DNA from 3 places in the Nocardioides sp. CPCC 206347 genome. Region 3 is predicted to be linked to each of the others. Evidence: predicted binding sites of a transcription regulator. Region 3 holds the regulator's gene; each other region holds the start of a gene.
What was found. Region 3 encodes LexA, which represses DNA repair genes until DNA is damaged. Its sites were predicted from a motif close to TCGAACANNTGTTCGA; they were not measured.
Positions count from the first base shown of each region.

Region 1: a site for LexA is predicted at 2,603-2,618, ahead of ACOACQ_RS19270 (DUF222 domain-containing protein). Genes of this name have one in related genera too.
Region 2: a site for LexA is predicted at 1,509-1,524, ahead of recA (recombinase RecA). Genes of this name have one in related genera too.

Region 1 covers NZ_JBMCYZ010000005.1:488,718-492,804, forward strand. Annotated here, with positions in the region: gene ACOACQ_RS19260 (glutathione S-transferase family protein) at 1-871, shown strand, start outside; gene ACOACQ_RS19265 (dicarboxylate/amino acid:cation symporter) at 934-2,307, opposite strand; gene ACOACQ_RS19270 (DUF222 domain-containing protein) at 2,631-4,085, shown strand.
Region 2 covers NZ_JBMCYZ010000005.1:184,032-188,118, reverse strand. Annotated here, with positions in the region: gene ACOACQ_RS17850 (hypothetical protein) at 1-1,403, opposite strand, end outside; gene recA (recombinase RecA) at 1,688-2,734, shown strand; gene ACOACQ_RS17840 (regulatory protein RecX) at 2,851-3,396, shown strand; gene ACOACQ_RS17835 (phosphoribosyltransferase) at 3,383-3,895, shown strand; gene ACOACQ_RS17830 (PPK2 family polyphosphate kinase) at 3,905-4,087, shown strand, end outside.
Region 3 covers NZ_JBMCYZ010000002.1:227,718-231,804, reverse strand. Annotated here, with positions in the region: gene nrdR (transcriptional regulator NrdR) at 13-489, opposite strand; gene ACOACQ_RS07300 (hypothetical protein) at 784-1,113, shown strand; gene ACOACQ_RS07295 (LysM peptidoglycan-binding domain-containing protein) at 1,228-1,611, opposite strand; gene lexA (transcriptional repressor LexA) at 1,866-2,609, shown strand; gene ACOACQ_RS07285 (MXAN_6640 family putative metalloprotease) at 2,659-4,087, shown strand, end outside.

The sequences.
Region 1 (4,087 bases), on a different contig from region 3:
GTACGACGGCACCACGATCGAGGCACCGACCTGGCCTGCCGAGCCAGGTCGGTACCGCCTCGTCGCGGCGAAGGCCTGCCCGTGGGCGAACCGGTCGATCATCGTGCGCAAGCTGCTCGGGCTCGAGGACGTCATCTCGATGGGGCTGACAGGGCCGACGCACGACGAACGCAGCTGGACGTTCGACCTCGACGCCGGCGGCGTCGACCCGGTGCTCGGCTACGAGCGGCTGCAGCAGGCGTACTTCGCGCGCTACGCCGACTACCCCCGCGGCATCACCGTCCCGGCGATGGTCGACATCGCGACGAAGTCCGTCGTCACCAACGACTTCCCGTGGATCACCCACGACTTCTTCTTCGAGTGGCGCGAGTGGCACCGACCCGACGCGCCGGACCTGTGGCCCGACGACGTCCGCGAGGAGATGGAGGCCGTGATGAAGCGGGTCTTCACCGAGCTCAACAACGGCGTCTACCGGTGCGGCTTCGCCGGCTCACAGGAGGCGTACGACGCGGCGTACGACCGGCTCTTCGACACGCTCGACTGGCTCGAGGAACGACTCACCGACCGGCGCTACCTCATGGGCGACGCGATCACCGAGGCCGACGTACGACTGTTCACGACGCTGGCGCGGTTCGACCCCGTCTACCACGGCCACTTCAAGTGCAACCGCAACAAGCTGATCGAGATGCCGGCGCTGTGGGGCTACGCGCGCGACCTGTTCCAGACGCCCGGGTTCGGCGAGACGATCGACTTCGAACAGATCAAGCGGCACTACTACGTCGTCCACGAGGACATCAATCCGACGGGGATCGTCCCCAAGGGGCCGGACCTGGCGGGGTGGCTGACGCCGCACGGGCGCGAGCGCGTCTGACGCGCCCGCGCCCGGTGGCCGGTGGTTGAGGTGCGAGCGAAGCGAGCCTCGAAACCCGCCGGTCAGACGGCGACCGGTACCTCGTCCTCGCGCCACGCCTTGCCTGAGCGCGGCGCGTTGTAGGCGTCCTCGTCGAGGATGCCCTCCCGCTTCGCGACCAGGGTCGGCACCAGCGCCTGGCCGGCCACGTTGACCGCCGTACGCCCCATGTCGAGGATCGGGTCGATCGCGAGCAGCAGGCCGACGCCGGCGAGCGGCAGGCCCAGCGTGGACAGCGTCAGGGTCAGCATCACCGTGGCGCCGGTGACACCGGCGGTCGCGGCCGAGCCGATCACCGACACGAACGCGATCAGCAGGTAGTCGGTCAGGCCCAGGTCGACCCCGAAGAACTGGGCGACGAAGATCGCCGAGATCGCCGGGTAGATCGAGGCGCAACCGTCCATCTTGGTGGTCGCACCGAGCGGCACGGCGAACGACGCGTAGGCGCGCGGGACACCCAGGTTCCGTTCCGTGACGGACTGCGTGACCGGCATCGTCCCGACCGAGGAACGCGACACGAACGCCAGCGAGATCGCCGGCCAGGCACCCGAGAAGAACTGCTTGATCGACAGCCCGTTCGTCCGCAGCAGCACCGGGTAGACCACGAACACGACGAGCGCGAGGCCGACGTAGATCGCGGCCGAGAAGGTGGCCAGCGAGCCGAGGGCGTCCCAGCCGTACGACGCCACGGCGTTCCCGAGGAGGCCGACCGTGGCGATCGGCGCGAGCAGGATGATCCACCAGAGCACCTTCTGGACGATCGCGAGCGCAGACCGAACGAAGACGAGGAACGGCTCTGCTGCGTCGCCGACCTTGAGCGTCGCGATGCCGATGGCGATGGCCACGACGAGGATCTGCAGCACGTTGAAGGACAGTCCGACCGAGCCGTCGCCGCCGGCGCTGGCCTGCAGTCCGAGCACGTTGTCCGGGACCAGCCCGGTGAGGAAGTCGAGCCACGAGCCGGTGCGACTCGGGTCGGCGGCCGCGTCGGCTGACACGCTCGTGTGGTTGCCCGGTTGGAGCACCAGCCCCAGCACGATGCCGATCGTGACGGCGATCAACGCCGTGATGGCGAACCAGACCAGCGTCTTCCAGGCGAGGCGCGCCGCGCCGGTGACCTCGCGGAGGTTGGCGATGGAGGCCACGATCGCCAGGAAGACCAGCGGCGGCACGATGGTCCGCAGCAGCGTCACGAACGTGTCGCCGACCGTCGTCAACGTCTCGGTCAGCCAGTTGGGGTCGACCTCGCCGGTCGCGGCGTCGGTGCCGTCGGCTCCGATGGACCGGGCGACGAGGCCGAGGACCACGCCGAGCGCGAGACCGATCAGGACCTGGACGCCGAACGACGGGAGCCGGTCGCGCCAACTGGCGCGCTCAACAGTGCGGGTGGAACTCATGGGGACATGCCTTTCGATGCGGCCGCACGGCGCATCGAGGGCGCCGCGGACCGACTGGATCGGTGAAGACCGGTGGGGACGAGAGGGAGGTTGCCGCCGGGATCGGCGGGTCGGGACGCGCCAGAAGGGCGCAGGCCCTCAACGACAGCGCGTGCTCTTCGTCCGCTGGAGGTCCACCACGAGGCGGCGCGTCAGCAGGTCACCCGGGGTTCTCGGCTCTCTGCACACACTGGGGCGAACCTGTCTCCGGACGCGGATATTCCGTATCACACAGGTCTGGCCATACGCTTGCGCTTCGAACATCTGTTCGATAGAGTGGGGTCATGTCCTCGACCGACGCCCTCGACAAGGCCGCTGTTGCGGTCGAGAGCGCCGCGGAGCTGGCTCAGGCCCAGTGGGACGCCCTCGACGGGGCGGACGCACCTGAGGCCGCAGCGCGGATCGCGCAGGCCAGGGCGATGCTCGACGCCGCCATGCTCGGGGTCACCGCGCGGCTCGAAGAGACGCACGCGGCCGAGAAGCTCGGCTGGGCGTCGACGAAGGACTTCCTCACCCACGTCACCGGCGGCCACAAGGGCGCGGGCGGTGGGCTCGTGCGCGCCGTCGACCAGCTGCGCGACCTCCCGGCGGTGCGCGAAGCCCTCAAGGACGGCGCGATCTCCCTCCCGCAGGCGCGCGCCATCGGCGGCAAGGTGACCACGCTCCCCCGCGTTCCGAAGTTCCGCACCGCGGTTGCCGACCGGCTGCTCGAGCTGGTCCACACCAACGGGTACGACGCCAGCGACCTCCAGGTCGCGTTCGGCGACGTCGCGCGGGAGCTCGACGTCGACGGCACCCTGATCAAGGACGATCGGTCCAGGGAGCGGCAGGAGCGCGCGGCGCACCTCGCGCGATACCTCGGCTTCTCCGAGGACGGACTCGGCGGCGAACACCTCCGTGGCTACGGCTGCGAGGAGGAGGCCGAGCTGATCAAGTCGGTCCTGATGCCGCTCGCCGCACCGGTCACCACCGAGCCGGGCGCGTGTGGCGGCGTGGCCGAACGCCCCGGCGAACCGTTCCTCGACGAGAACGGCCACCGGTCCGGAACGCCCTGCCCCGACCCGAGCTGCGCCCACGACGGCAAGGATCCCCGCGACCACGGCCGCCGATTCTGGGACGCGCTCGTCGAGGCCTGCCGTCGGCTCCAGGCCACCGACCAGCTCCCCCACGACCACGGCACCACGGCACGGATCATCGTCACCATCGACCAGGAGAGCCTCCAGCAGAAGGTGATCGACGCAGGCCTTGCCCGTGACGGCAGCCTGCCCTCCGACCAGCGACTCTCGGCAACCGCCGTACGACGCCTCGCGTGCGACGCCGACATCATCCCCGCCGTCCTCGGCTCCGACGGCCAGATCCTCGACGTCGGCCGCGCCCACCGGCTCGTCACCGCCGCGATCTGGCTCGCCCTGATCCTGCGCGACCGCCATTGCACGTTCCCCGGCTGCACCCGGCCACCGATCGCCTGCGACGCCCACCACGTCGTCCACTGGGCCGACGGCGGTCCGACCAGCCTCGACAACCTGATCCTGCTCTGCCGGCGCCACCACACGATCGTCCACAACACCCCGTGGACCGTGCGCATCGATTCCGCCACCGGGAGACCGGTCTGGACGAGACCACCACCGGTCGACCTGCGCGGTCGCCTCTCCTACTCCCCCGCCCGCACCGCGGAGGAGATCGCCGCGGCGCTCGCGGCCGGGCGACAAGCCGGGCGGCCGCCGCCACAAGCCGCCTGAGT
Region 2 (4,087 bases), on a different contig from region 3:
GTGGCGGCGACGAACCCGGGTGCCAGGAAGGGGGTGACCATGCCGGTGACGTAGGCGGAGGTGGCCCAGCGCCGCACTCGTTCCACCAGGTAGAGGTAGTCGAGGAGGTGCAGGCCGTGGACGCCGGTGGCCCCGGCGTGCTGGACGATGCCGTTGATGCGGTCGCGTTCAGCCTCCACGACCTCCGAAACGATGGCGGCCTTCGGTGCGCCACGGATCAGGCGGTCCAGTCCCGCCTGGTGCGGGGTGAGGGCGGGGTCGGCGTCGGCCGCCGGATACCAGTAGCCGGTGGCGAGCTCGCCCGCTGCGCCGGTGTAGGTGGCGGGCCGGACCTGTCTCGACAGCATCGCGGAGGTCACCGGGCGGGCCATGTAGGTCGACGGGAACTGGTGGTCGTAGTGGTCGCGCAGCCCGCGCGCACGCTCCAGCAGGCCGGTGTCCAGCACCTTGGCAGGTGCTCCGGCGAGCCGCACCACGTGCTCGGGCTCGAGGCCGCGCCGGTCCCGCAGCAGCTGCACCAGGCGACGGGCCGTCTCGCCCTCGGCCGGGATGTCCTCGGTGGTGAGGAACCGCGGCGTCCGGTCGGCGGCGATCAGGGTGGCGGCGATGAGGCGCGAGTCCTTGCCGCCGGACAGGCCGAGGGTGATCTCGTCGGCGTAGAGCCGGTGCACGCTGTCGGCGACGCCGGTCAACGCGGTGGCGGCGCGGTCCAGCTGCTCCTCCACCGGGCGCCCCTGGTCGGCGAGCCCGCTGGCCACCACGTCGTCCACGGCGTACCGCAGCTGGCTGTCGACCTCCCAGCCGCCGCCGGGCAGGCGCCGCCCCGTGGCCCGCTCTCCGGGACGCAGCTGGCGGGTCCCGGCCACCGGTGACAGGTCCCCGCCGAAGTGCCCGCAGACGGTGTACGACGTCCAGCCGGCCAGGTCCGGCCGCGCCGTCCCGTGCAGGAAGGTGGCGAGCAGCGTGGGCTGGGTGCAGAACGCGGTGATGCCGTCGGCCGTGCCGGTGAAGACCCGGGCCATGCCGAGCCAGTCCTGCTGCAGGGCGAACCGGTCGGTGTCCAGGGCCAGCAGGGCGAACGGGGGGACCCCCTCGCGATGCACGTCCTCGCCGGCCAGCAGCCGCCGGGCGAGTGCCGGCGGGCCGGTCCCGACGTCGATGCCCACGGGGATCCCGTGCGAGACCGCGTTGACGGGACCCTCGGTGGCGACCACCGGCCACCGGTAGGCGCGCTGGTCGGCGGGATGCAGGACGATGACGCCCCAGTCGTCGCCGCCGAAGTCGTGGCGCTGCCAGGAGGTGGGCACGAGATCGCGGAGCGCGGGGGCGACCCGGGCGGTCCGTGCCGAGGTCGCCTCGGTCCCCAGCGGACCACGGGCAAACCAGGACAGCACGACCTGCATGCGCCTACTCCGTTGTCGACGTCAGGATTTGTGAAGGCTAGCCGAAACGCGGAGTGGTCGCTGTCCCCGGCGTTCGGACGACACGCCGGGGCCACCTGAACGGTTTCGAACACCTGTTCGTCTAGGTTTGTTCCCACGGGACGCTGGCTGACCGCCAACCGTCCACAGGTACGACGTACAGGCGTGTTTGTCCACACCCACGACCCGGCTGATCAGGCTGTGTCGGGACCTCGTCATAACGTCGCCGATGTACCGACCTCACCACGACACCAGGAGCGAACAACATGGCTGGCGATGACCGGATGAAGGCGCTCGACGCAGCGCTGCTCAGCATCGAGAAGAACTACGGCAAGGGCTCGGTGATGCGCCTCGGTGACGACACCCGTGCGCCCCTCGAAGTGATCCCGACCGGCGCGATCGCGCTGGACGTGGCCCTGGGCATCGGCGGGCTGCCGCGCGGCCGGGTCGTGGAGATCTACGGTCCCGAGTCCAGCGGCAAGACCACCGTCGCCCTGCACGCGGTGGCCAACGCCCAGGCCGCTGGCGGCATCGTGGCGTTCATCGACGCCGAGCACGCGCTCGACCCGGAGTACGCCAAGGCGCTCGGTGTCGACACCGACTCCCTGCTGGTCTCCCAGCCCGACTCCGGTGAGCAGGCGCTCGAGATCGCCGACATGCTGATCCGCTCCGGTGCGCTCGACCTGATCGTCATCGACTCGGTGGCCGCGCTCGTGCCGCGCGCGGAGATCGAGGGCGAGATGGGCGACAGCCACGTCGGCCTCCAGGCGCGACTGATGAGCCAGGCGCTGCGCAAGATGACCGGTGCGCTCAACAACTCCAACACCACGATGATCTTCATCAACCAGCTGCGCGAGAAGATCGGCGTCATGTTCGGCTCGCCGGAGACCACCACGGGTGGCCGGGCGCTGAAGTTCTACTCCTCGGTGCGCCTCGACGTCCGCCGGATCGAGACGCTCAAGGACGGCACCGACATGGTCGGCAACCGGACCCGCGTCAAGGTCGTGAAGAACAAGGTCGCCCCGCCGTTCAAGCAGGCCGAGTTCGACATCATGTACGGCAAGGGCATCAGTCGCGAGGGCGGTCTGATCGACGTCGGCGTCGAAGCGGGCCTCGTCCGCAAGGCCGGCGCCTGGTACACCTACGAGGGCGACCAGCTCGGCCAGGGCAAGGAGAACGCCCGGACCTTCCTCAAGGACAACCCGGACCTCGCCAACGAGCTGGAGAAGCGGATCCTCGAGACGCTGGGCGTGACGCCGACGGTCGACAACGACGCGCTCTCCGACGAGCCCATCGGCGTGGATTCCTTCTGATCGTTGGTTTCGAGGCTCGCTGCGCTCGCACCTCAACCAGCGGCACCGGTGGTTGAGGTGCGAGGAGCGCCAGCGACGAGCCTCGAAACCTCCGGGCTCATCTCACGGAGGCAGTCATGGCGCAGTGGCCCAACCGCAGGGCCGAGCCACCCGACGATCTCGGGTGGACCGAGGACGCCGACCCCGAGTCGGTCGCGCGCAAGATCCTGCTCGACCAGCTGAGCATCACGGCACGCAGCCGTCATGAGCTGGAGGAGCGGCTGGCCCGCCGCAACGTCCCCGAGGACGTGGCGGGCCGGCTGCTCGACCGGTTCGAGGAGGTCGGGCTGATCGACGACGAGGCCTTCGCCCGGGCGTGGATCGACAGCCGGCAACGCACCCGCGGGCTCGCACGGACCGCGCTGGCGGCCGAGCTGCGTCGCAAGGGCATCGCGGACGAGACCGCCCGCACCGTGCTGGCGGAGGTCGACCCCGGTGACGAGGAGGACGCGGCAGGCGTCCTTGTCCGCAAGAAGCTGCGGACGATGCGCGGACTCGACCGGCAGGTCGCCACCCGCCGACTCGTCGGCATGCTCGCCCGCAAGGGGTACTCGCCCGGGCTGGCCTATGCCGTGGTCAAGCGTGAGCTCGGTGCCCCAGAATGGTCGGGTGACGACGAGTGAGACGCCGCCCCCCGCCCGCGAGGTCCTGACCTACGACCTGTTCGGCACCGCCGTCCGCGAGCTCGCCCAACAGGTCGTCGACGACGGCTTCGAGCCCGACATCGTGCTCGCGATCGCCCGCGGCGGCCTCGGCCTGGCCATGGGGCTCGGCTACGCGCTGGACGTGAAGAACCTGTCGGCGGTCAACGTCGAGTTCTACACCGGCGTCAACCAACGCCTCGACGTGCCGATGATGCTGCCGCCCACCCCCGCGGCGATCGACCTGACCGGCATGAAGGTCCTGATCGCCGACGACGTCGCCGACACCGGCAAGACGCTCGAGGTGGTCCGCGACTTCTTCGCCGACCACGTGGCCGAGGCGCGCACTGCCGTCATCTACGAGAAGCCCTGGACCGTCATCAACGCGGAGTACGTCTGGCGTCGTACGGATGCCTGGATCGACTTCCCCTGGTCGTCGACACCGCCGCTCGTCAATCGTCAGGGCGGCAAGGCCCATTAGGGTCGGCGCATGACCGCGTTCCCTGTCTCGGACCTGACCTCCTCGCTCCGGGTCGCCCCGGGCCCGATCGATCTCGCCGCCATCGACACCGATGCCGCGCCCGGCTTCGACGGTGACAAGGACGCGGGCACCGAAGCCTTGCTGGACAAGGGCCCGGAGCTCGCCGACCTCCAGGAGCGTCTCTTCGCCGAC
Region 3 (4,087 bases):
GGGCGTCTGTGGTCAGCCCGAGGGGGCTGGTTCGCTCTGCAACTGCCGCTCGGCGCGCAGGAGAGCGATCTCGTTCTCGAAGTCGGCCGCGGAGTCGAACCCGCGGTAGACCGAGGCGAAGCGAAGGTAGGCCACCTCGTCGAGGCGACGAAGCGGGGAAAGGATCGCCAGGCCCACCTCGTGGGCGGCGATCTCGGGGCTGCCGGCGAGGCGCAACTGGTCCTCGACCTCCTGGCCCAGGCGGGCCAGGTCGTCCTCGTCGACGGGGCGTCCCTTGCACGCCTTGCGCACACCCGAGACAGCCTTCTCGCGGGTGAACGGCTCGGTGGCGCCGGAACGCTTGAGCACCGTCAGCTGCATGGCCTCGACGGTGGTGAAGCGCTTCTCGCAGTCCAGGCACATCCGGCGGCGGCGGATCGCACAGCCGTCGTCGGAGACCCGCGAGTCGAGGACCTTGGTGTCACTGTGCTTGCAGTACGGACAGTGCATGAGCCCTCCTCACGAGAACCTGGGTGGCGGATGCTGTGGACAGAGGGGGAGCCTCCTGTGCACAACGGGACGAAATCTGTGCGTTTCCACCCCTCGTCCTGTGGACTAGATGTGGAGAACTACATCGTTGTAACTACTAGATGTAGTGGTAACCGTACGCCTCGACCACCACGGGTGCAAGCCCGGCCCCCAAGGAGTTCGAAGAAGTTTTTCGGGCGGGCTCATTTGCGCTCCGAACCGGCCCATCGGAGGGTTGAGGGGACACGTCAGCCACCCATCGGACACAATGACGCCGTGGCGGGAGGCAAGCGATCCGGAGACCGGGCCAAGGCAGGTTTTCGACCTGATCTCCTGCTGCTTGCCGTCGGGATCACCTTCGCGCTGGTGGCCTGGGGATACCTCGTCTTCGCCGCGATCGACTTCGGCGCCACGGCCCGCCACGACGGCAAGGCCAGCGCCTGGTTCTTCCTGCTGATCGCCTGCGTCGGCGCCATGTTCTGCCTGTTCCTTGCGTTCATGCTCGCCGTACGCCTCTCGCGTGCGGTCGGCTGGAGCGAAGGCCCCCAGCCCCGCGTGAAGCGCGACCCCAGCCTTCCCAAGGGCGGCAAGCGCGCCGCTCGGTAGCGCGCGGACAGCCCGGGCGGACAGCGCGAAGGGCGAGGTCCGGCTGCATGAGCCAGACCCCGCCCCTCGTCTTCCCCTGCACCCGTCGGGGTCGAAGCGACGGGCGAGCTGTGGTTACTCCGTCGGAACGCGGAGCTGCTGGCCGGCGTAGACCATGCTCGAGTCGAGCGTGTTGAGCTGCTGGATCTGCTCCATCACCGAGCGGACGTCGTCGCCGGTGGTCGAGGCCACGTCGCTGGCCAGGCCCCACAGGGTCTCGCCGGGCGCCACGGTGACCACCTCGACGGCGGGAGCGCCGCCGCCCTCGCGGGTCGCGGCGGAACCGGCGGCGAGCCACACGGCGGCCGCGATCACCACGGCGAAGGCGAACGCGAGCACCACGAGCCGGCCGCGGCGGGTCAGCCGGACCTGGCTGTGCTGGCTGCGGGCACGCACCGGGCGGGCCGTCGTCGTACGACGAACGGTGGAGACCTGCGGGGCGAACGTGATGGTGCTCATGGAAACCTCCGGGGGAAGTGGACGGGCCATGTCTAGTCAGGCCGTCCGACAGAAGCTGATCGATCAGGCGTTCGATCGAACATGTGTACGAGGTTAGATCAGGTGTTCGAACAAATCCAGTACCTGTTCGAACAAACACTCGACGGCGTGTCGCGACACGCCCTTCGAACAGATGTTTGAAGAACGGCCCGTTCATCGGTTAGCGTCGTCACATCCGATCCGGGCGATCTGCCGGAAGACTTGGGAGGGCATCCATGGCTGACAAGGCCAAGACCACGAGTGGCAGCACCGTCACGGAGCTGCCCGACGGCCCCCCGGACGCCAGTGGGCTGACCGCCCGCCAGCTGCGCGTGCTCGCGCACATCAAGGACAGCATCGAGAAGCGCGGCTACCCGCCGAGCATGCGCGAGATCGGCCAGGCCGTCGGCCTGACCAGCACCTCCAGCGTCGCCCACCAGCTGCGCACCCTGGAGGAGAAGGGCTACCTCAAGCGTGACCCCAACCGCCCGCGCGCCCTCGAGGTCTTCCTGCCCGAGGTGATGGCCGCCCGCCGCGCCATGTCGACGGTCGAGGAGACCGGTCACGACGGGTACGACGACACCGGCATCAACGACGCAGCGCCGACCCCGCGCAACGTGCCGGTCGTCGGCCGGATCGCGGCCGGTGGCCCGATCCTGGCCGAGGAGCGCGTCGAGGACGTGTTCCCGCTCCCCCGCCAGCTCGTCGGCGACGGCCAGCTGTTCCTGCTCCAGGTCAGTGGCGAGTCGATGATCGACGCTGCCATCTGCGACGGCGACTACGTCGTGATCCGCCAGCAGCCGACCGCCGAGAACGGCGAGATCGTGGCCGCCATGATCGACGGCGAAGCGACGGTCAAGACGTTCCAGCGCAAGGCCGGGCAGGTGTGGCTGCTGCCGCACAACCCCGCGTTCGAGCCGATCGACGGCACCAACGCCACGATCCTGGGCAAGGTCACGGCGGTCCTTCGCCGGGTCTGACGTAAGGTCAGGGGGTTCAATCCGTCGACCACGAAGGCCGAACTTCCCCATGACGCGCCGCAGCAACCTGCCCTTCTCGGGGCTGCTCATCGCCCTGCTCGCCCTCCTCCTGCTCGTGCCGTTCCTCGGCACCGCAGCGCAGGCCGACCCTGGCGACCCAGCGGACCCGGGTGCGGCCGCGGCGGAGACCCCGCAGGAGGTCGCCGAGGAGGCCCTCGAGACGGTCGAGGACCTGCTCGACCCGGCAGCCACGGCGACCATGCCGGACGCCAAGGACCACGGCAAGGACGCGACCCTCGCCCTGCGCGACCTGGCGGCCAGCCGCGCCGACCTGCCCAAGGACAAGAAGGACGACGCCGGGCGCCTGCTCGCGCGACCGACCGACGGCGCCAACGCTCCCGGCAGCTACGAGTGCGAGGGCAACACCGGCCCGCCCTGCTACCAGACGCCGGAGAACACCCCGCTGTGCACCGGCTACCTCTGCGTGCACTACGTCGACGGAGCCGACGCGAGCGCCGCCGACCCCGAGAACGGCCCGGGCGGCCGTTGGTCCGGCACCGACGCCAACTACCCCGACTACGTCGAGTTCGTGGCCCAGGCCTTCTCCGTGGTGGCGAATGCCTACACAACGGCCGGCTACCAGCGGCCCGCGGGCGACGGCTTCATCGGCGGGAACGGCGCCGACAAGGTCGACGTCTACATCGCCGAGCTCGGCCAGTTCGGCATCTACGGCTACTGCGCGACCGACCAGGAGATCAGCGGCCACGGTGCGGCACCCGCCTACTGCGTCGTCGACAACGACTACAGCGCCGCCGACTACCCGAGCCACACCCCGGCGGACAACCTCAAGGTCACCGCTGCCCACGAGTACTTCCACGCCGTGCAGTTCGCCTACGACGCGAACGAGGACGGCTGGTTCATGGAGGGCACCGCCACCTGGGCCGAGGACGAGCTCTTCAACGCGATCAACGACAACCGGTCCTACCTGCCCTACGGCCCGCTCGGCGTGCCCAGCCAGCCCGTCGACCGCTGGGGCAACCTCGCGCAGTACGGATCGTGGATCTTCTTCCGGTACCTCGGCGAGCGCTACCCCACCTCCCAGGGGCTGCTTCCCGTGATCGTGCGCAAGATGTGGGAGAAGGCCGGCGCCGGGCAGTACTCCGTCCAGGCCATCACCTCGGCGCTGACCGACCTGCGCACCACCATGAACGTGCAGTTCGCCGGGTTCGCCTTCTGGAACCGACGTCCCTCCGCGTTCTACTCCGAGGGTGCCGGCTACGCCCCCACGCCGCTGTACGGGACCTACAACCTCAGCGCCTCCGCGCCGTCCAAGAGCCTGCGCTTCCAGCTGCACCACCTGAGCGCCAAGCACTACCGGTTCGTCCCGAAGATGACCGGCGCATGGAAGCTGCGGGTCCAGCTCAACCTCAACTACATCATCGCGGGCGGCGCCGCGGTCGTGACCGTGAAGAAGAAGG